DNA from 3 places in the Shinella oryzae genome. Region 3 is predicted to be linked to each of the others. Evidence: riboswitches for the same ligand, from Rfam matches in the RefSeq annotation. Region 3 holds a riboswitch; each other region holds the start of a gene.
The links. A riboswitch is a leader RNA that binds a small molecule or an ion and turns the genes downstream of it on or off. The one in region 3 is predicted to bind cobalamin.
Positions count from the first base shown of each region.

Region 1: another riboswitch for cobalamin. It lies ahead of K6301_RS18285 (ABC transporter substrate-binding protein); the one in region 3 lies ahead of fdhA (formaldehyde dehydrogenase, glutathione-independent).
Region 2: another riboswitch for cobalamin. It lies ahead of K6301_RS12290 (aromatic ring-hydroxylating oxygenase subunit alpha); the one in region 3 lies ahead of fdhA (formaldehyde dehydrogenase, glutathione-independent).

Region 1 is NZ_CP081988.1:454,767-461,911, reverse strand. It holds gene K6301_RS18300 (class I SAM-dependent methyltransferase) at 1-158, opposite strand, end outside; gene K6301_RS18295 (ABC transporter ATP-binding protein) at 162-926, opposite strand; gene K6301_RS18290 (FecCD family ABC transporter permease) at 923-1,963, opposite strand; gene K6301_RS18285 (ABC transporter substrate-binding protein) at 1,960-2,976, opposite strand; cobalamin riboswitch at 3,137-3,364, opposite strand; gene K6301_RS18280 (D-alanyl-D-alanine carboxypeptidase family protein) at 3,555-4,604, shown strand; gene K6301_RS18275 (GntR family transcriptional regulator) at 4,612-5,274, opposite strand; gene K6301_RS18270 (LamB/YcsF family protein) at 5,399-6,166, shown strand; gene K6301_RS18265 (5-oxoprolinase subunit B/C family protein) at 6,217-7,145, shown strand, end outside.
Region 2 is NZ_CP081987.1:2,517,266-2,524,410, reverse strand. It holds gene K6301_RS12305 (L-threonylcarbamoyladenylate synthase) at 26-1,000, opposite strand; gene K6301_RS12300 (diguanylate cyclase domain-containing protein) at 1,158-2,222, shown strand; gene K6301_RS12295 (DUF6656 family protein) at 2,247-2,861, opposite strand; cobalamin riboswitch at 3,157-3,410, shown strand; gene K6301_RS12290 (aromatic ring-hydroxylating oxygenase subunit alpha) at 3,518-4,762, shown strand; gene K6301_RS12285 (FAD-binding oxidoreductase) at 4,764-5,867, shown strand; gene lysS (lysine--tRNA ligase) at 5,948-7,145, opposite strand, start outside.
Region 3 is NZ_CP081987.1:649,493-656,637, forward strand. It holds gene nrdI (class Ib ribonucleoside-diphosphate reductase assembly flavoprotein NrdI) at 6-404, shown strand; gene nrdE (class 1b ribonucleoside-diphosphate reductase subunit alpha) at 401-2,548, shown strand; gene nrdF (class 1b ribonucleoside-diphosphate reductase subunit beta) at 2,563-3,552, shown strand; cobalamin riboswitch at 3,635-3,835, shown strand; gene fdhA (formaldehyde dehydrogenase, glutathione-independent) at 4,016-5,206, shown strand; partial or broken gene K6301_RS03200 (DUF6925 family protein) at 5,352-6,373, shown strand; gene K6301_RS03205 (histidine phosphatase family protein) at 6,378-7,004, opposite strand; gene K6301_RS03210 (SDR family oxidoreductase) at 7,143-7,145, shown strand, end outside.

The DNA of each region.
Region 1 (7,145 bases), on a different replicon from region 3:
TTCGGGGCGGGCCCCAGCTGGTCCCGGATCGGCCGTTGCCAGGCGTCGGCCTCGGGACCTGCGGGAATCCTGTGACCGAAGGCGAGATCGAACGTCCCGGATCGTCTCGACCAATAGTCCCGTATTTCTTCCTTGAGATCGAAGTTCCGGCCGTCCATCCGTCAGCCCATCGCGTACTGGATATTGTAGCGGCCGTGCACGGCGGAGCGCTCGATATGCGCACGCACGCCGAACACCCGCGCGAAAAGGTCCTCGGTCAGCACCTCCTGCGGGGCGCCGGCGGCCACGACCTTGCCGTTCTGAAGGACGGCGAGACTGTCGCAGAACATCGCCGCGAGATTGAGATCGTGCAGGGCGATGATCGACGTGACGCCGAGCCGGGTGACGAGCGACAAGATTTCCAGCTGGTGCTGGATGTCGAGGTGGTTGGTCGGCTCGTCGAGCAGAAGTTCGCTCGGCGTCTGCGCCAGTGCCCGCGCGATGTGCACCCGCTGACGCTCGCCGCCTGAAAGTGTATGCCAGAACTGGTCCGCCCTATGGGTCATGTCCACCCGTGCTAGCGCGTCCTCGACGGCGAGGTCGTCATCCACGCCCCAGGGGGACAGCAGGCCGCGATGCGGTGTTCGCCCGAGCTGGACGACATCGCGCACCGTCAGCTGGGTATCGGTCGTCGCCTGCTGTTCCACGAAGGCGACGCGACGTGCGAGGTTTGCCCGCGGGATAGCGGCGATATCCTGCTCGGCAAGGCGTATGATGCCGCTGTCGACCTTGCGCAGGCGGCAGATCAGCCTGAGCAGGCTGGATTTTCCCGAACCGTTTGGCCCCAGAAGGCCGAGCACCTTGCCCTGCTCGACCGCCAGCGTGATGCCGTCGACGATGATGGTCTTACCGGCGGCATAGGTCACGTTCTCGACGGCGATACTCACACGCTTCTCCGGGCACGAAACAGGATGATGGCGAAGGCCGGCGCGCCGAACAGCGCGGTGACAACGCCGATGGGCAGGATCTGCTGCGGAATGATGATGCGCGAGACGATGTCGGCGAAAACCATAAAGATCGCCCCGCCCAGCGCCGTCGCCGGCAGGAGACGGTGGTGCGAAGGGCCGACGATGAAGCGCGCGGCATGCGGGATGACGAGCCCGACGAACCCGATGGAGCCGACCATGCTGACGACAGCGGCGGTCATCAGCGCCGTGATGCCGAACAGCACGACCTGGACGCGCCGCACGGCGATGCCGAGTGCGGCGGCGGCATCCGTGCCGAAGGCGAAGGCGTCCAGCGCGCGGGCGTGGAACAGGCAGGCGAGATATCCGGTAATGGCGACCGGCACGGAGAGATAGACGTCGGTCCAGCGCACGCCGCTCATCGAGCCGAGCAGCCAGAACAGCACGCCGCGCGCCTGTTCGGCATTGGCGGATGTGGTGACGATATAGGAGGTGAGTGCATTGAAGAGCTGCGAGCCGGCGACACCGCACAGAATGATGCGCTCGCTCGACCGGCCGGCACCGGCCGCAAGGACACCAACGAGCAGGAAGGCGACGATCGCGCCGATGAAGGCGCCGCCCGACAGCGTCAGCGCGCCGTAGCCGAGGCCGAGGATCATGACGCAAACAGCGCCCGTCGAGGCGCCCGCCGAGATGCCGAGCACATAGGGTTCGGCAAGCGGATTGCGCAGCATTGCCTGGAGCACGACGCCGCACAGGGCAAGCGACGCGCCGGCGCTTGCGGCAACGAGCGCGCGGCTGAGCCGGTAATCCCAGACGATACCCTGGTGAATGCGGTTGAGTTCGAAGGACGTGCCGAAGATCCGGTTCGACACCGCCCTGACCGTCGTGGACAGGGGAATGGCGATCTCGCCGATCGCGACGGCGAGGCTGATCATGATCGCGAGCAGGATGACGGCGACAACGGTGAGCGCTACGAGCGCCCACCAGCGATGGTGTCTGGATGCGGCAGCCCTCACTGCGACAGGCCGAAGGACTTGATGCCGGCAGCCAGCGTCTCGATACCGTCGATCGTACGGATCGTCGGGTTCATCGACTGGGCATCCATCATGACGAAGCGCTTGTTCTTCACCGCATCGAGTTCCTTGGTGACAGGGTCGTTCTCAAGGAAGTCGATCTTGGTCTGCGGGTCGTCGGCTGCATAGCGGCGGCGATCCATCGTTGCCAGCACGATGACGGCGGGATTTGCCTGTGAGATGGTTTCCCAGCCCACCAGCGGCCATTCTTCTTCGGTGGTGACGACGTTCTTCGCGCCGATCGTCTTGAGGATATAGGCCGGTGCGCTGTTCTTGCCGGCGATGAAGGCGTCGCCGCTCACCTCCTTGCTGGAGAACCAGAACACGACGGGAAGGTTCTTGCTGGCGGCGCCCTCGATGGAGGCGACGGCGTCGGTCTCGCGCTTCTTCAGGTCGGCGATCAGGGCGTCGCCGCGCTCCTTGATGTCGAAGATTTCGGAGAGTTCGGCGATTTCCTGATAGATCAGGTCCATCGTGAACAGCTCCTTGCGAACGCCGTCGCCGCCGTCGGTGTTGATCTTGGCGACGCAATCGGCCGGTGCGACGTAAGTGTTGATGCCGAGATCGGCGAATTGTTCGCGCTTGCCGACCGCGCCCTGCACGCCGACATGCCATTCGAATTCGGCGGCTACCAGGTCCGGTTCCTCGCCGACGACGGATTCGAAGCTAGGGTCGTTGTCGGCAAGCCGCTTGATCTTGCCGTTGGCCTCGGCATAGGCGGGCAGAACCGGGCCGACCCAGACGGCGGTGCCGGCGATCTTGTCGGCAAGGCCGAGCGAGAACAGGACCTCGGTCATGCCCTGGCCGATCGAGACGATCTTTTCGGGCGCTTTTGTAAAGGTGACCTGCTGGCCGCAATTGTTGATGGTGAGCGGATATTGGGTGGCGGCGAAGCCGGTACCGGCTAGGGCGGTCAGGCCGACGGCGAACGAAATGGTGGCGATGATCTGGCGCATGGAAACCTCGATTCCGGGAGAAGGCGAGCGCTGCGAAGCGCAGCGGGCGACGTGAGTGTCAGCTCGCGCGGAAAGCCCAATCGAGGCGGATGGATGCCGTCATATGGCGAAGGTTCAGGTCAGACATATCTGCTCCTTTCCAGGCATCCCCGCCCGGTTGATTGGATCGTGTTCGACGGCAGGTCTCCTGGCTCACGGATGTCTGTCGCTCATCTGCCTTCCCGCGGTGTTTCGCAGTGGCATGGCCGTTAAGGCCCGGGGATGGTCGACAATCCGCTTACAGTTGCGGGGGCAGCCACGGTCTTGGTCCCTTTTGGGTCGTCCGCACCGTGTTCCCTATTAATCCCTTCGGAGTCGTCCTCCGGGAACCGTCGCATTCCCCTTATGACGCGCCCCGATCCGCGTCAAGGCGCAGATGCTCGCTTGCGGAAGACACTGCCGCGTCTTCGTCGAAAACGGGACGTATGCAGGCCGCGATGGATGGCTTCGCCTGCTGCGCGAGCGTGCGTCGCATCGGCATCTTGCCCTTCAAGGCGATGCCATGCCATTAGAATAGCTTGATTTCTGGAGACGGATACATGGCGGAAAGCACGATGCTCGGGCGAGCGTGGAAATGTCTGGTAGTGGCGGCGTGCCTGTTCATGGCTAGCGCCGCCAGTGCCACGCCTGTTCTCGTCGTCGATCCCGACAGCCATCAGGTGCTGTACGAGGAAGATGCCGGCGTGCCGTGGTATCCGGCGTCGACGACCAAGCTGATGTCGGCTTTCGTGACGTTCGAAGCGCTGAAAGCGGGAGAGGTGACGCTGACGACGCCCGTGACCATGACGCGCAATGCGACCAAGCAGGCGTTCCTCGAATCCGGGCTGACCTTCGGCCGGGCGATGACGCTCGAGGATGCGCTTTTCGCCATGATCACCGCCTCTGCCAACGACGTCGCTGTCGCCGTCGCCGAAACGGTGGCGCCCAACGAGGCCGCCTTCGTCAAGCGCATGAATGACGCGGCGGCGCGTCTGGGGTTGACCGGCACCCATTTCGCCAACCCGAACGGTCTGTTCGATAAGACCAACTATACGACTGCACGGGACCTCGCGATCCTCGGCATGGAAGTCGACCGGCAGTTTCCCGAATACCGACGCTTCTTCCTGGCGTCGTCGGTCACCATCGACGGCAAGGAGATCAAGTCCAACAATCTGCTGCTGACCCGCTATCCGGGCACGACGGGGATGAAGACGGGCTTCCTGTGCGCATCCGGTCGCAATATCGTCGGGCTCGCCGCGCGAAACGGCAAGCGGGTGATGGTGGTCATTCTGGGCGCGACGACGGAGCGTGAGCGCAACGAACGCTCCGCCCAATACATGACCCAGGCCTTCGAGGGGCGGCTTTCCGGCGGCGCGCGCGTCGAGGACCTGGCGAACCGCAAGGATGTCGCACCGCAGGACATGCGCGTGCGCCTCTGCACCGACCAGAGCGCAGCCTACGAGGCAAGCCGCGACGCGCTCTACCCGATGGGGCTGCCCGGCCACGAGAGTTATCTGCAGGGCGAGACGAAAGGCGAGGTTCACACCATCAGCACATGGGCGGACGATACGGCCGTGGATGTGCCGATACCCGCCCGCCGGCCGTCTTAGTCCGGCGTCATGATGGCTCGGAGGCGCGCTCCAGCGTCTTCAGCATCGTCCGTTCCGCCAGGTTGAGGTAGGCGTCGAGCTGCGCGGCGGCCTCTTCGCGCTTGTTCTGTTCAAGCAGCGTCACGATCTCGCCGTTCATGTCCACGAAGGGCGCGTGCAGGTGCGCCGGGTCTTTCAGCAGCCCGAAGCAGAGCCGCAATTCCGCTGATATGCGTTCGTAGAATTCGCTGATGCGCGTGCTGTCTGCGAGATCGATGATCGCCGCGTGGAAGGTCATATTCGCGCTGCCGACGCCCGTCCAGTCACCGGCGTCGCGCCGCTCACGTCCTTCGGCGACCGCATCGCGCATTGCCCCGATGGCCGCATGCTGATGCCAGGCCTGGCGCAGGGCAGCACATTCCAGCATGCGCCGCACGCGGTATATGTCGATGACGGAGGCCATGGTCGGGACCGCGACGAAGACGCCGCGGTTGGCCTCATGGCGCAGAAGGCCGTCCTTGGTCAGCAGGCGGAACGCCTCGCGCAGCGAATTGCGCGACACGTCGAAGCGCTCGCTGAATGCTGCCTCGGACAGGCGCTGGCCGGGCGAAAGCTCTCCGGCGATCAGCAGCGCGCGGATACGCCGCGCCAGGCGGTCGGCAAGTGGCAGGCCCTGCCCATCCTCTGTCATTGTGTTTTTCCTCGCCCCATAATGCTCGTCGCTCTTCACTAGAGGAATGATTGTTGAACAATATTGATATTTTTGTTCTTTCATGTAAAGTCCTCCCTATCTGAAGGATAGCCATGGAGGGAACATGACGGCGATGGATCTCAACAGCGATCTCGGCGAGGGCTACGGCGCTTGGCGGATGGGTGATGACGCTGCGATGCTTGCCATCGTCTCCTCCGCCAATATCGCCTGCGGGTTCCACGCGGGCGATCCCGCCGGCATCTATCGCACGGTGAAGGCTGCCGCCGCGAATGGTGCGGTGGTCGGCGCCCATGTCTCCTACCCTGATCGCGTCGGATTCGGACGGCGCGATCTCGATATCACCACGGAAGACCTGACCGCCGACGTCATCTACCAGATCGGCGCGCTGAAGGGCATCGCGGCGGCGGCGGGAACGACGGTCCGCTACGTGAAACCGCACGGAGCGCTTTACAATCGCATTGCCTACGATGCCGGGCAGGGGCAGGCGGTGATCGATGGCATTCTTGCGGTCGATCCCTCGCTCATCCTGATGGGGCTCGCCAATGCCCCGATCCTCGATCTCGCCCGACGCACAGGCCTTTCCGTCGTTGCCGAGGCCTTTGCCGACCGGGCCTACACGCCGAAGGGCGAACTGGTCTCGCGTCGCGAAGCAGGTTCGGTCCTGCATGATGAGACCGTCATTGCAAACCGGATGGTGCAGCTTGCCCGCGGCGGAACGCTCCAGGCCATCGACGGCAGCACGATCCAGATCGAGGCGCAGTCGATCTGCGTGCACGGCGACAGCCCGGGCGCCGTTGCCATTGCGCGTGAAATCCGGCGTCGTTTCGAGGCGGAAGGTATCGCCATCCGTTCTTTTGCCGAACAGGCCTGAACGCCGTCCTCGCCGGGACTGTCCTGAAACATCGCCTTCGCGAGGCTCCGATGCGCGTTCTCCCCGTCAGCCTGACCACGGTCCTCGTCGAACTTGCCGATCTCGACGAGACGCTCGCACTCTTCGCGGCATTGCAGGCTGAGCCCATCGACGGCGTCGAGGAGATGGTGCCGGCCGCCCGTACGCTGATGATCCGTTTCCGGCCCGAGGTAATGTCTCCGGCGGCGCTTGCCGAACAGGTCGGCCGGCGCGATCTGTCGGCCCGCATCGAACCGTCCCGGCATCTGGTCGAGATCCCTGTGCACTATGATGGCGAAGACCTTGCCGATGTCGCGGAACTGACGGGCCTCAGCGTCGCGGAGGTCATCCGCCGGCACACCGGGAGCGAGTTCACCGTCGCCTTCTGCGGTTTCGCGCCGGGGTTCGGCTATCTTGTCGGCGGCGATCCGGCGCTGCATGTGCCGCGTCGCAAGAGCCCGCGCACCCGCGTTCCCGCCGGTTCCGTCGCGATTGCCGGCGCTTTCAGCGGCGTCTATCCGCAGGAGAGCCCAGGCGGCTGGCAGATCATCGGCAAGACACCCGTCAGAATGTGGGACATCGATCGCGAACCTGGTGCCCTGTTGCAGCCCGGATATCGCGTCCGGTTCCGCGATATGGATGCGGCCGGCAGGTCCATCGATGTTCCCGGGGCGCTCCCGCGCGCCGTACCGGTTGGACGTGCCGAGGGGTCGCAGTTCAGCGTGCTGGCCGCGCCGATCCCCGCTGTTTTCCAGGATCTCGGCCGCTTCGGCCAGACGGGGCAGGGCGTGTCCGCCTCCGGTGCGCTGGACCGTTCGGCCTTCAACGCCGTCAATCGCGTGATCGGCAATCCGGTGAACACGCCGGCACTGGAACTCACGCTCGGCGGCTTCAGTTTCGCCTGTAATGCGCGAGCGGTGATCGCGCTTGCCGGCGCAACCGTATCGGTGACCGTACGCGA
Region 2 (7,145 bases), 1.5 Mb from region 3:
GGCGCCGGTAAATGCCGTCATAAATCTAGCCACGCGGCGCGGCGGCCCGTTGCAGGCGGTCGTTGATGGCCTCGCCGAGGCCGGTTTCCGGGATCGGCGAGAAGGCGATGGAGCCGGCGCCGGTCGCGTCCGCACGCTTCATATAGCCGAACAGGTTGGCGGCCGCTTCGGCCAGGTTGCCGGCCGGGCTCAGATCCAGCACGAGGGCTGCGGCATCCTCGCCGGGAAGCGGCGCGCCGCCGAAGCGAATGAGCACTTCACCCGGTTTGACGTCGCTTGCGTCAAGCCGCACGGGGGCCGCGGGTGCATAATGCGAGGCCAGCATGCCGGGGGCCTCGATGGCGGCACCCGCCTTTTCGTTCCGCTGGACGCGCCGGCCGGTCACGCGTTCGATCTCGCTGACGTCGAGGCCGCCCGGCCGCAACAGACGGATCGTGTCGCCCTCGACCTTAAGAATTGTGGATTCGAGCCCGACGGCTGCCGGACCGCCGTCGAGAACCAGCTCCAGCCTGTCCCCGAAGTCATCGGCGACGTGGCGGGCCGTCGTGGGGCTGATCCTGCCCGACGTGTTGGCGCTGGGCGCCGCCAGCGGGCGGCCGAAGGCGGTGAGCAGACGGCTTGCAAAGCCCGCCGGCACGCGGATGCCAACCGTATCCAGGCCGGCACGCGCCAGCGGATGGATGGCGCTTTCGGGACGGATCGGCACAATGAGCGTCAGCGGTCCCGGCCAGAAGGCTTGCGCCAGCGCCCGCGACATTGGATCGAAGACCGCATGTTGCTCCGCCATCGCGAGATCGGCCATGTGGCAGATCAGAGGGTTGAAGCGCGGCCTGCCCTTCATTTCATAGATGCGGGTGATCGCCAGCGGGTCGGTGGCGTCGGCTGCCAGGCCGTAGACCGTTTCGGTGGGAATGGCGACGGGCACGCCGCGGGACAGGGCCTCGCAGGCTCGCTCCAGGGCTGCCGTCGCATCCGTCCTCGTGTCCACGATATCAGCCATTTCGCGCTTCCGTTTCGTCGGCTTCCTTTACAGGGCTTTGGCAGCGGATGCCAAGAGGCCAGCCCATTGCCTAAAATTGCAACGACCTGATTAGACTGGCCGTAAGGGCGCGCTGATATGCCTGATGGTAACAGGTTGTGCCCACAGGTTCCGGTTGATGACACACAAGAAATCCTCCACGATCGATGTCGCGCTGCGCGTTGCGACGGCCATGAAGCAGATGGGCATCGAGGGCCTGCCGCGAAACTACGAGCTGGTCTATGAGGCCTATGCGGGCAACAATCCCGATCTCGTGCGCGAGTTCATCGCGCTCGGCAAATACAAGACCCAGGCGGGGCTCGACGAACTCGGGCGCAAATACCTGCCGCATCAGCATGAGGCGAGCGTGCTGCAGCGCTCGGCAGGCGCTATCACCAACGAGATGGCCAACTTCATGGACCTGCTCGGTCAGGAGCGCGCCTCGCTTTCCGACTATGGCCGCCTGATCGGCGAAGCGTCGCAGGTGATCCGCAATGCCAGCGGCATGGGCGAAGGCGCGCTCGGCAGTTCGCTCGAGGCCCTTCAGCGGGCAACAGAGCTGCGTGTCACGCATACGGCTGAAATGGCGAAGAAGGTCGCGGCGCAATCGGTCGTCATGGACGGCATCCAGAAGGAGATGGCGGAATTCGAGGCGATGAAGTTCATCGATCCGCCGACGAAACTCGGCAATCGCCGGGCCTTCAACAAAGCGCTTGCCAGCGTCTATGCCAATCCCGAACTGCCCATGCTGTGCGGCGTCGCCATCGCCGAGGTCGATGCGGGACGGCGCTTTTCTCCCGCGCAGATCGAAGCGCTTTCGGATCACCTTGTGACGTTCTATGGCGGGCTCATTCGCCAGGTGTTCCCCGGTGAAGACCTCGCGGTGCGTTTCGATGGCCTGCGCTTCGGGTTCTTGTTCCACACAGGGGACGAAGCGGAGATGCTGCGGCTCATCGATCAGTTGCGCAATACGTTCGAGACGGTGGCGTTGCGCGATCCGCGCACGGGCCGCAATCTCGGCCATCTCACCCTGTCAGCCGGTGTCTGCATGGCCGACCGGGCCGATAGCGCGCTGGCTCTGTCATCGGCCTGCGAGCAGGCATTGGCGGAGGCGCGGGCTGGCGGCGGTGACAGGGTCGTCGTGCACGGACCGGGCGAATCCGCCGCTTCCGGTCGCGACTGGATGATCTACCGGGCGTCCTGAGCCACCGGGCGCTGCCGGTTACGGCTACATCGCCCGGATGATCTTGCGCAGCGCCTCGTTGCCTGCGCTAAGCATGAGAACGTTCTTCATCGCCAGCTTCGGGTCATCGGTGCGGAACAGCACGCCGTTTCCGCGTATCTTGTTGTCGATCCTGAGCCGTCCGGCTTCTTCCGCAGGCGTGATCGCGACGGCGAAGTACATGCGGCCCGGCTTGCGGGAGATGCTATCGAAGAACTGCTCCCCGTGGTCGCTGTCGGCGCCGATCTCGGCCTGGAAATTGGCCATGTAGAAGGCCCATTGAACATTCTCGAATTCGGCAAAGCGGGACTTGGCGACGGTGATATGGCAGTAGCCGAGATGCGGCGTGCCGGCGAGCGTGCGGTGAAAGATGAGGCGGGGAAACTGGATGGACTGGTGGAAGCGGTTGATACGGCCGTGCGTGATGCTGCCGGCCCGTTCCAGCTTGCGGCCGGTACGCTCGGCGACTTCTTCGTAGCTGAGATAACGTTTTTCGGTAGCGCTCCAGGTCGGCGTGCGATCGATCCGCCCCGTGCGCAGGAATTCGGTATGCGCGGACCGGGGCGGGTTCGCGCGCTTGAAGGCGACAGCGTCGTAGTATCGGAAACCTGTCTGCTGCACCCGTCGCACCCCATCGTCGTGCCTTTATCGACGAAAGAGTATGGAAACGTCGTTAAGCTTTCCTTTCCGACAGGGTGCCTTTTCCAGGTGCATCCTTTATGGTCGCAATATGACAACCTGCCGTCACGCGGCCGCCTGCTGCCAAAACTATACGCATTGCGCCGCAAAATTAGGCGCATCACATTGAAACCTTTAACTTAATGAGAGCAATGCAGGTAGGGCCCATGCAAAGGGGGCTGTCGTCAAAACATGATGGCATGTCGTTTTCCGGCGTGCCGCCCGGTCTTTCTTGCGGTTAGATAAGAACACTCAAGGTGCCCGCCTCCAAGGGAGGGGTGGAGAATTGGGAAGCCGGTTTAAATCCGGCGCTGCCCCCGCAACGGTGTTGGAGCAAGGTGCAGCAGGAAGCCACTGGACGGGAGGTCCGGGAAGGCGCTGCACCAGGTCCGGAAGGCATGGTCCCAGGCGAGCCGCGAGGCTTTCTGTGCGGATCATGACCGGCCAAGGACACTCCTCAGCCCGGAAACCAGCCTGGAGTAACGATCGTGACTGGCTGCGGCGGGCGGCCGGGAAGCGTGCAGACCGTGCGGCTTGCCGCCCGGATGCCGTCTCCTCAGCGCGCCTCGGCAAATTATTGGATATTCTGAGGATCCGGCATGGACATTCACAGCGACGTGCTCCGCAAGCTCAAGAACCGGCGCGAAGGCCACAGCCTCGAGCAGGCTTTCTACATCGACCCCGACTATTACAAGCTCGATCTTGAGACGATCTGGTACCGCGACTGGCTGTTCATCGGCCACGATTGCGAGATCCCCAAGTCCGGCAACTACTTCACGGTGCAGGTAGGCGATTATCCCGTCGTCGTCACCCGCGACCGGACCGGCACCGTTCGTGCCCTTCACAATTCCTGTCGCCATCGCGGCTCGCGCGTCTGCACGCAGAACAAGGGCTCTTCCGCCAAGCTCGTCTGTCCCTACCACCAGTGGACCTACGAACTCGACGGTTCGCTGCTCTTCGCGCGCCACATGGCTGAGGATTTCGACAAGACCCAGCACGGCCTGAAGCAGATCCACTGCCAGACGGTCGGCGGCTATATCTTCATCTGCCTTGCCGATGAGGCGCCCGATTTCGCGCCCTTCCGCAATCTCGTCGATCCCTATCTCGCCCGCCACCGCCTTGGCGAGACGAAGGTCGCCTTCGAGAGCACGATCATCGAGAAGGGCAACTGGAAGCTCGTGTGGGAAAACAACCGCGAGTGCTACCACTGCGCCGCCAACCATCCGGAGCTCTGCCGCACCTATCCCGAAGCGCCGAGCGCGACGGGCGTACAGGGCGCCAAGGATGACCCCGTCATCGCGGAGCACTGGGCGAAGTGCGAAGCCGCCGGCTTGCCGAGCGAGTTCAAGATCTCGCCGACCGGCCAGTTCCGCGCCGCGCGCATGCCGCTCATCCAGGATGCCGAGAGCTACACCATGTCCGGCGCGCGCGCCGTGCAGCGGCCGCTGTCGAGCGACGTGCTGGAAAGCCATATCGGTACGCTCCTGCTCTTCCATTACCCGACGACCTGGAACCATGTGCTGGCCGATCACGCCATCACCTTCCGCGTCCTGCCGCTCGGCCCCGAGCTGACGCAGGTCACGACGAAGTGGCTGGTCAACAAGGATGCGGTCGAGGGCGTGGATTACCGGCTCGACGAGCTCACGCATGTCTGGACTGAAACCAACGACCAGGACCGCCGGATCGTCGAGGAAAACGCCTTCGGCATTCGCTCGCCGGCCTACCAGCCCGGCCCCTACTCGCCCGAAGACGAGGGCGGCGTGATGCAGTTCGTCGAGTGGTACACCAACTTCATGGTGGAGCGGCTCGACGGCGCCAAGAAGCCGCTGTCGCGGGTCGCCTGACATGACGGTCACGAGCGATTTCCGCCATTTCGACGAACTCCAGCCGTGGAACGATCGCCAGCATATGCTGGAATGCATTGCCGTCACGGTGGAGACGGCCGATGTGATGACCTTTACCTTCCGTTCCGATCGTGACAACTGGTTCCGGTACCTGCCGGGCCAGTTCGTCACGTTGGAACTGCCGGTCTCGGAAGACGATCCGGTCATGCGGACCTATACGCTGTCTTCGACCCCTTCGCGTCCCTTCTCCGTCGCCGTGACGGTGAAGGCGCAGAAGAGTTCGATCGGCACGCGGTGGATGTTCGATCATCTGCGTCCCGGCATGAAGCTGAAGGCCTTCGGCCCGCTCGGCGATTTCTCCTTCGTACGCTATCCCGCGGAAAAGTACCTCTTCATCTCGGCCGGCTCCGGCGTGACGCCGATGATGTCGATGACGCGGTGGATGTCGGATTGCAGCCCGCAATCGGACGTCGCTTTCGTCACCTGCGCCCGCAAGCCGGAAGACCTGCTGTTCAAGGCGGAGCTCGAATGTCTCGCGGCCCAGATGCCCAACCTGTCGCTGGGCTTCGTCGTGGAAGGCCATAATCCGCGCGACGGATGGCACGGCGTGCGCGGTCGCATCGATGCTGCCCGGCTGTCGCTGCTGGCACCGGATTTCCGTGATCGCACCGTCTTCTGCTGCGGTCCGGAACCCTTCATGCGTGGCGTGCGCGACATGCTCAAGGTCTGCGGCTTCAACATGGACCGCTACCACGAGGAAAGCTTCCAGCCGGCGGCCGCGCCGGCGCCGGAGGAAATCGCGATCCGCGCGGGTGCGGGTGAACAGGAGGTCGATGCCAACGCGGTCTCGACCGTCACCTTCACCATGGCGGGCAAGGACGCGAAATGCCCGCCCGGCCAGACGATCCTCCAGACGGCGCGTTCGGCCGGGGTGCGTATCGGCGCGGCCTGCGAAGGCGGCCTGTGCGGCACCTGTCGGGTGATGAAGATTTCCGGCGAGGTCGAGATGAACCACAATGGCGGCATTCTCGATGATGAAATCGAGGAAGGCTATATCCTTGCCTGCTGCTCGCGGCCGATCGGCGACGTGTCCATCGAAGCGTAAGCCAGCGCTGCGCGATCTCGATAAAAAGCCCCGTCACCGACCGGTGACGGGGCTTTGCGTTTTCGGATTGTGATCCGGCCTCAGTCCGCCTTTGCGCGGCGCGCCGGAAAGAGGATGACGTCGCGGATCGACGGGGCGTTGGTGAGCAACATGATCAGGCGGTCCACGCCGATACCGAGGCCGCCGGCGGGCGGCATGCCCTGGTCGATCGCATCCAGGAACTCGTCGTCGAGCTGCTTGTCCTTCTCGCCGCGGGCATGGGCCTGGTTGAGCTGCTCGACCATGCGGGCGCGCTGCTCTTCCGGGTCGTTCAGTTCGGAGAAGGCATTGCCGAGTTCCCAGGCATTGCAATAGGTCTCGAACCGCTCGACGAGGCGCGGCTCGCCCGGTACTTCCTTGGCGAAGGGCGAGATGTCTTTCGGGAAATGGGTGACATGGCTCGGCTGGATCAGCGTGCCCTCGACCTTCTCCTCGAAGATGAAGGCAAGGCACTCGCCCCAGGTCCAGTCCTTTTCAACTTCGAAGCCGGCCGCCTTGGCGGCGGCGCGGGCTTCCTCGTCCGTCTTGATGGCAAGGAAGTCGATACCGGTGGCTTCCTTGACGGCATCGGGCATCGGCACACGCTTGAACGGGCCCTTGAAGGAGAGCTCCTTGTCGCCATAGGCGAATTCGGTCGAGCCGTGGATCTTGACGGCCAGCTCGGCGAAGAGGCGTTCCACGAGGTCCATCACGTCCTCGTAGTCGGCATAGGCCCAGTAGCACTCCATCATCGTGAATTCGGGATTGTGCCTCGTCGACACACCCTCATTGCGGAAGTTGCGATTGATCTCGAACACCTTGTCGGTGAGGCCGGAGACCAGCGTGCGCTTCAGGAACAATTCCGGCGCGATGCGCAGGTACATGTCGAGCTTCAGCGTGTTGTGGTGCGTCTTGAAGGGCTCGGCCGTCGCGCCGCCGTACACCGAGTGCAGCATCGGCGTCTCGACTTCCATGAAGCCGTCGTTTTCCATGAAGCGGCGGATGCCTGAGACGATCTTCGAGCGCTGCTGGAAGCGCAGCTTCGATTCCTCGTTGGTCATGATATCGAGATGGCGCTTGCGGTAGCGGATCTCGACATCCGAAACGCCGTGCCACTTCTCGGGCATCGGCAGCAGCGTCTTCGTCAGCATGACGATCTCTTGCGCGTTGATCGTCAGCTCGCCGCGCTTGGTGCGGCGCACGGTGCCGGTCACGCCGATGATGTCGCCGATATCGATCATCGGCAGCAGGTCGCGGGCC
Region 3 (7,145 bases):
GGCCGATGAGCGGGCTCGTCTATTTTTCAAGCCGGTCGGAGAACACCCGCCGCTTCGTCGAAAAACTCGGCGTCGCGGCCGTCCGCCTGCCGGTGGATGCGAGGGACGAGCCGCCGCCGGCGCAGGCGCCCTTCGTGCTGGTCTCGCCGACCTATGGCGGTGGCGGGGAAAAGGGGGCGGTGCCGAAGCCGGTGATCCGCTTCCTGAACGACCCGCACAATCGAAACCTGATCCGCGGTGTCATCGCGGCCGGGAACACCAATTTCGGCACCGGATATGCTCTTGCGGGCAACATCGTCTCCGCAAAATGCGCCGTGCCGTACCTCTATCGTTTCGAACTGCTCGGAACGGATGAGGATGTCGACAACGTCAGACAAGGGCTGGAACGATTTTGGACACGATGACGATAGACAAGCCGGCAAAGGTGCCGGAAATCACGGCGCTGGATTATCACGCGCTCAACGCCATGCTGAACCTCTACGACGAAGAGGGTAAGATCCAGCTCGACAAGGACCGGCAGGCGGCCAAGCAATATTTCCTCCAGCACGTCAACCAGAACACGGTGTTCTTCCATAACCTGCGGGAGAAGCTCGATTATCTGGTGACGGAGGGCTATTACGAGCAGGAGGTGCTCGACCAGTATTCCTTCAATTTCGTGCGCGACCTCTTCGACCACGCCTATGACAGGAAGTTCCGCTTCCCGACTTTCCTGGGGGCCTTCAAGTACTACACCTCCTACACGCTGAAGACCTTCGACGGAAAACGGTACCTGGAGCGCTACGAGGACCGCGTCTGCATGGTGGCGCTGGCGCTGGCCCGCGGCAACGAGCAGCTTGCCCGCGATCTCGTCGACGAGATCATCTCCGGCCGCTTCCAGCCGGCGACGCCGACCTTCCTCAATGCCGGCAAGAAGCAGCGCGGCGAGCTCGTCTCGTGCTTCCTGCTGCGCATCGAGGACAACATGGAAAGCATCGGCCGCGCGATCAACTCGGCGCTCCAGCTTTCCAAGCGCGGCGGCGGGGTGGCGCTGTCGCTCACCAACCTTCGCGAGATGGGCGCGCCGATCAAGCAGATCGAGAACCAGTCCTCCGGCGTCATCCCGGTCATGAAGCTGCTGGAGGATAGTTTCTCCTACGCCAACCAACTCGGCGCGCGGCAGGGGGCGGGCGCCGTTTATCTCAACGCTCATCACCCCGATATCATGCGCTTCCTCGATACCAAGCGCGAGAATGCGGATGAGAAGATCCGCATCAAGACCCTGTCGCTCGGCGTCGTCATTCCCGACATCACCTTCGAGCTGGCGAAGAACAACGAGGACATGTACCTGTTCTCGCCGCATGACGTGGAACGCGTCTACGGCGTCGCCTTCTCCGAGATTTCTGTCACCGAAAAATACCGCGAGATGGTCGAGGACAGCCGCATCAGGAAGAAGAAGATCAAGGCGCGCGATTTCTTCCAGATCATCGCCGAGATCCAGTTCGAAAGCGGCTATCCCTACATCATGTTCGAGGACACGGTGAACCGCGCGAACCCGATCGCGGGCCGCATCTCCATGAGCAATCTCTGCTCGGAAATCCTGCAGGTCAGCGAACCGAGCGCGTTCAACGCCGATCTTTCCTATGCGAAGATGGGCAAGGATATCTCCTGCAATCTCGGCTCGCTCAACATCGCGGCCGCGATGGATTCGCCGGATTTCGGACGGACCATCGAGACGTCTATCCGTGCGCTCACGGCCGTTTCTGAGATGAGCCACATCTCCTCCGTCCCCTCCGTGGAGAAGGGCAACGACGACAGCCACGCCATCGGGCTCGGCCAGATGAACCTGCACGGCTATCTTGCCCGCGAGCGCATCTTCTACGGTTCGGAGGAAGGCGTCGATTTCACCAATATCTATTTCTACACGGTGACGTATCACGCTCTGCGCGCCTCGAACCGGCTGGCCGTCGAGAAAGGCGTGAGCTTCAAGGGCTTCGAGAATTCCAAATATGCCTCGGGCGAATATTTTGACAAATACACCGGGCAGGAATGGCTGCCGGCGACGGAGCAGGTGCGCGGCATCTTCGAAGAAGCCGGTATACACATCCCGACGCAGCAGGACTGGCAGGAACTGAAGTCGGCTGTCATGGACGGCGGGCTCTACAACCAGAACCTCCAGGCCGTGCCGCCGACCGGCTCGATCTCTTACATCAACCACTCGACCTCCTCGATCCACCCGATCGTCTCGAAGATCGAGATCCGCAAGGAAGGCAAGATCGGCCGCGTCTACTATCCCGCCGCCTTCATGACCAACGACAACCTCGATTACTACCAGGACGCCTATGAGATCGGCCCGGAGAAAATCATCGACACCTATGCGGCGGCCACCCAGCATGTCGATCAGGGCCTGTCGCTGACGCTGTTCTTCCGCGACACCGCGACGACACGCGACATCAACCGGGCGCAGATCTACGCCTGGAAGAAGGGCATCAAGACCATCTACTACATCCGCCTTCGCCAGATGGCGCTGTCAGGCACGGAAGTGCAGGGCTGTGTCTCGTGTGCGCTTTGATTTCGGGGAAGACCATGAATATCCAAGTGACGACCAAGGCGCCAAAGGCTGCCGCCGCCGTGCGCGCCATCAACTGGAACCGCATCGAGGACGACAAGGATCTGGAGGTCTGGAACCGCCTGACCGGCAATTTCTGGCTGCCGGAGAAGGTGCCCCTGTCCAACGACATTCCCTCCTGGGCGACGCTGAAGCCGGAAGAGCAGAAGCTCACCATCCGCGTCTTCACCGGGCTCACCTTGCTCGACACGATCCAGAACGGCGTCGGCTCCGTCAGGCTGATGGAGGATTCGGCGACGCCGCATGAGGAAGCCGTGCTTTCCAACATCTCCTTCATGGAGGCCGTGCACGCGCGCTCCTATTCCTCGATCTTCTCGACGCTCTGCCTGACGCCCGATGTGGACGACGCCTATCGCTGGTCGGAGGAAAACGAGTTCCTGCAACGGAAGTCGGCGCTGATCATGGAGCAGTACGCGTCCACCGATCCCTTGAAGAAGAAGGTCGCCTCCGTCTTCCTCGAAAGCTTCCTGTTCTATTCCGGCTTCTATCTGCCGATGTACTGGTCGAGCCGCGCCAAGCTCACCAACACCGCCGACATGATCCGCCTCATCATCCGCGACGAGGCGGTGCACGGCTATTACATCGGCTACAAGTTCCAGCGCGCCGCCGAGCGCCTGAGCGCCGACAGGCAACAGGAGATCAAGGATTTCGCCTTCGATCTCCTGCTGGAGCTCTACGACAACGAGGCCCGCTATACCGAAGAGCTGTATGACGGCGTCGGTCTCAGCGAGGACGTCAAGAAGTTCCTGCACTACAATGGCAACAAGGCGCTGATGAACCTCGGCTACGAGGCGCTATTCCCGCCGGAAGCCTGCAAGGTCAATCCGGCGATCCTCTCGGCGCTGTCGCCGAACGCCGACGAGAACCACGACTTCTTCTCCGGCTCCGGTTCGTCCTATGTCATCGGCAAGGCGGTCGCGACCGAGGATGACGACTGGGATTTCTGAGCCGCGGCGGCCGGTTCGGCGGCGTGTCGCTCGGGGCGCCGTCGATGTCGTATTCCCGAGGGTCTTTCGGCCTGCCGGATGATTTTCTGGGTGCGTTCAGGGTGCCGTCCCGGCCAAGTCGGGATGGATAATTGGGAAGCCGGTCGAATACCGGCGCTGCCCCCGCAACGGTAGCGGAACGAAGCTCCGGCAGAGACCACTGGCTATCAGGCCGGGAAGGTGCCGGCAGCGTCCGAAAGGACAGTTCCGAAGCCCGGAAACCAGCCCTGGAACGATGACTCGGCCGATTGCGGTGGGCGATCGAGAGGTGAACGGCGTCCTCTCGATAGGCCCGTTTCCTTCTCCTCTCCATCCTTCGTCGAGCGACGGTCCGCGCTCCGCCCGTTGGCCTGCGCGGTCGTTCCGAGAGGATCCGGCGCGCATCAGGCGGGCTGGACGAGGCAAAACCCAGGAGGAGACAGACATGAGCAGGAACAGAGGCGTCGTCTACATGCGACCCGGCAAGGTCGAGGTCCGCGACATCGACGACCCGAAGCTGGAGGCCCCCGATGGCCGCCGTATCGAACACGGCGTGATCCTCAAGGTGATCTCGACGAATATCTGCGGCTCCGACCAGCACATGGTGCGCGGTCGCACGACGGCCATGCCTGGCCTCGTCCTCGGCCACGAGATCACCGGCGAGGTCATCGAGAAGGGCATCGACGTCGAGATGCTTCAAATCGGCGACATCGTATCGGTGCCGTTCAACGTGGCCTGCGGGCGCTGCCGTTGCTGCAAGTCGCAGGACACTGGCGTGTGCCTCACCGTCAATCCCTCGCGCGCCGGCGGTGCCTATGGTTATGTCGACATGGGTGGCTGGATCGGCGGTCAGGCTCGCTACGTCACGATCCCCTATGCCGATTTCAACCTGTTGAAGTTCCCGGATCGCGACAAGGCCATGTCGAAGATCCGCGACCTCACCATGCTCTCCGATATCCTGCCGACGGGCTTTCACGGCGCCGTCAAGGCCGGCGTGGGCGTCGGCTCGACGGTCTATGTGGCCGGTGCCGGCCCGGTCGGGCTTGCGGCGGCCGCGTCCGCGCGCATTCTCGGCGCGGCGGTCGTGATGATCGGCGACTTCAACAAGGACCGTCTGGCGCACGCCGCTCGGGTGGGCTTCGAGCCGATCGACCTCTCCAAGAGCGACCGTCTCGGTGACATGATCGCCGAGGTCGTTGGCACGAACGAGGTGGACAGCGCCATCGACGCCGTCGGCTTCGAGGCGCGCGGCCATGCGGGCGGCGAGCAGCCGGCCATCGTGCTCAACCAGATGATGGAGATCACCCGCGCCGCCGGCTCGATCGGCATTCCTGGGCTCTATGTCACGGAAGATCCGGGCGCCGTCGACAGCGCCGCCAAGCAGGGTAGCCTTTCGCTGCGCTTCGGCCTCGGCTGGGCGAAGGCGCAGTCCTTCCACACCGGCCAGACGCCTGTTCTCAAGTACAACCGGCAGCTCATGCAGGCCATCCTGCACGACCGCCTGCCCATCGCCGACATCGTCAACGCGAAGATCATCGCGCTCGACGATGCCGTCCAGGGTTACGAGAGCTTCGACCAGGGCGCGGCGACCAAGTTCGTGCTCGACCCGCACGGCGACCTGCTCAAGGCCGCCTGACAAACCGGTATCGCGCCGGCAGTAAAAGGCCGGCGCGGTCCACGCCGATGCAACGCCGCGGCGTTCAATCGAGACGGAGGAAACCATGGCGGATATCAGGGATGTCCTGATCGATCATCTCATCGACCGGCGGGCCGGGTGGAGCATGGGGTCTTACGGCGCCGTTGCGGAATTCCACCAGGACCCGGGCGAGTATCTGCAGGCCGATGCGCCCACGCTCTTCGTGCGCGCCACCCGCGCGGCGCCATCCGGCTCGATGCCGATACGGTCGGGCAGATTGTGCTCGTCGCCTATGAGGCGCTGAGCTGCCGCCCGCAGCGCTGGAGCCATGGCGTAGCACTCTGCCTGCCGCAGCGCGACGCGGCGATGAACGGCCGCAAAGCGCTGACCGAACTCGGCCCCGACGCGGAGGCGGTGCGCGTGGCAGACAGAGCCGCCATCCTCTTCGATCTCGGCCTTGCCCTGCCGCAATGCGATTTCTGCATCCGCACCAACGATCCGGCCCTTCTCGCCATCCTGCGCGCCGAGACCGGCCGCAGCCTGTTCGATCCGCACAATCCGGCGACGGCCGCCATCCTGAAGGCGCATCCGCATCGCGTCGCGCTGACCCGTCTCGGCCGTATCGAGGTGTTCCAGAAGATCGGCGGCCCGGATACGGGCGGTGTCTCGCCGCCGGGGCCGCACACCCATCTCCTGCCGCACCTCATCCGCTCGCGGCGCACCCATTCGGCCAACACGCCGATCCCGAAATACCATGTGCCGCTCGGCTATCTGCATCCCGCCAATCCCGTCATGGACAGCCTGGGCCGCGATCTCGATTTCGACATCGACGACCATGCGCGCTTCCAGGATCTCTTTGCGCAGTTCGCCCGCCCGGACCTGCCCATCCTGCGCAAGGCGGTGCTGGATGGGCTGGCGCGGCGTGTCGAGCCGGAATCCTTCCTCTCCCACACCGATCGTTTCAGCCGCGCGACGGTGCGCATCACGCTGCGCCAGCAGGACAGGATGGCGCGCCGCTTCGGCGGCGGCTCCTATCTGGCGCTGGTCTCGCAATGGCGCGCCGTGCTCGACAGAGGCGCGGAGGGAATTGCGGCGGATGAGGACGCGCCGGGCCACGAGGCGACGGGCGCCATCGTGCCGTTCCTGCCGCTCGCCGCAACGGGCTGAACCGTCACGCGCCGCTGTCGGGACCGGCCGGGGGCAGGCCGGCGCCGAAACCGCGCAGCGCCCATCGGCGCCCATCACTCGACAGGTCGAGAAAGCCGAGCGGCTCGACATCGATGCGCCACACCGCCGTCAACGGTGCGCCCACCACATGCGCGAAAACCAGCTTGAGCAGCATGGCATGCGTCACGGCGAGGATGCGCCCGCCGGTGCCGTGCAATCCATCGAGCCAGCCCGTGGCACGGCTGGCCGCCGTCTCGAAGCTTTCCCCGCCATACGGGGCCGCGGCCGGATCGGCCATCCAGTGCCGCAGCGCGTCTGGAAAGCGCTTCGCGATTTCGTCCACCGTCTCTCCGCTCCACGAACCATAGTCGAGATCGCGCAGCGCCGGGCAGGGGATCGGTGCGGCGGAGAAGGCCGCCGCCGTTTCGGCCGCACAGGCCTCCGGCGCGCAGAACACGCGGTCGAAGGGCCGAAGGCTCTCGGCAAGAGCCGCCGCGCGGGCCGGCTCCTTCGGCAGGAGGCTATCACCGGCGGAGAACCGTGCCTGCCGGTTGGCAGCCGTGGCGCCGCGGCACAGCAGGGTGACGCGGGTTGCCCGGCGCGGGCGCGCTGCGGGCGCGTCTTCTGGCATAGTCACGATCTGTCATGCTCCATGGCGGGGCGCTCGGTTGTTCGATTGATAATCGCATTGGTCCGGCGACGGAAGGTGCTTCGCGCGCGGGGGCGGAAGGTGCTATCAACGGTTCTCATTCGAAGACGGGAGACAGGTATG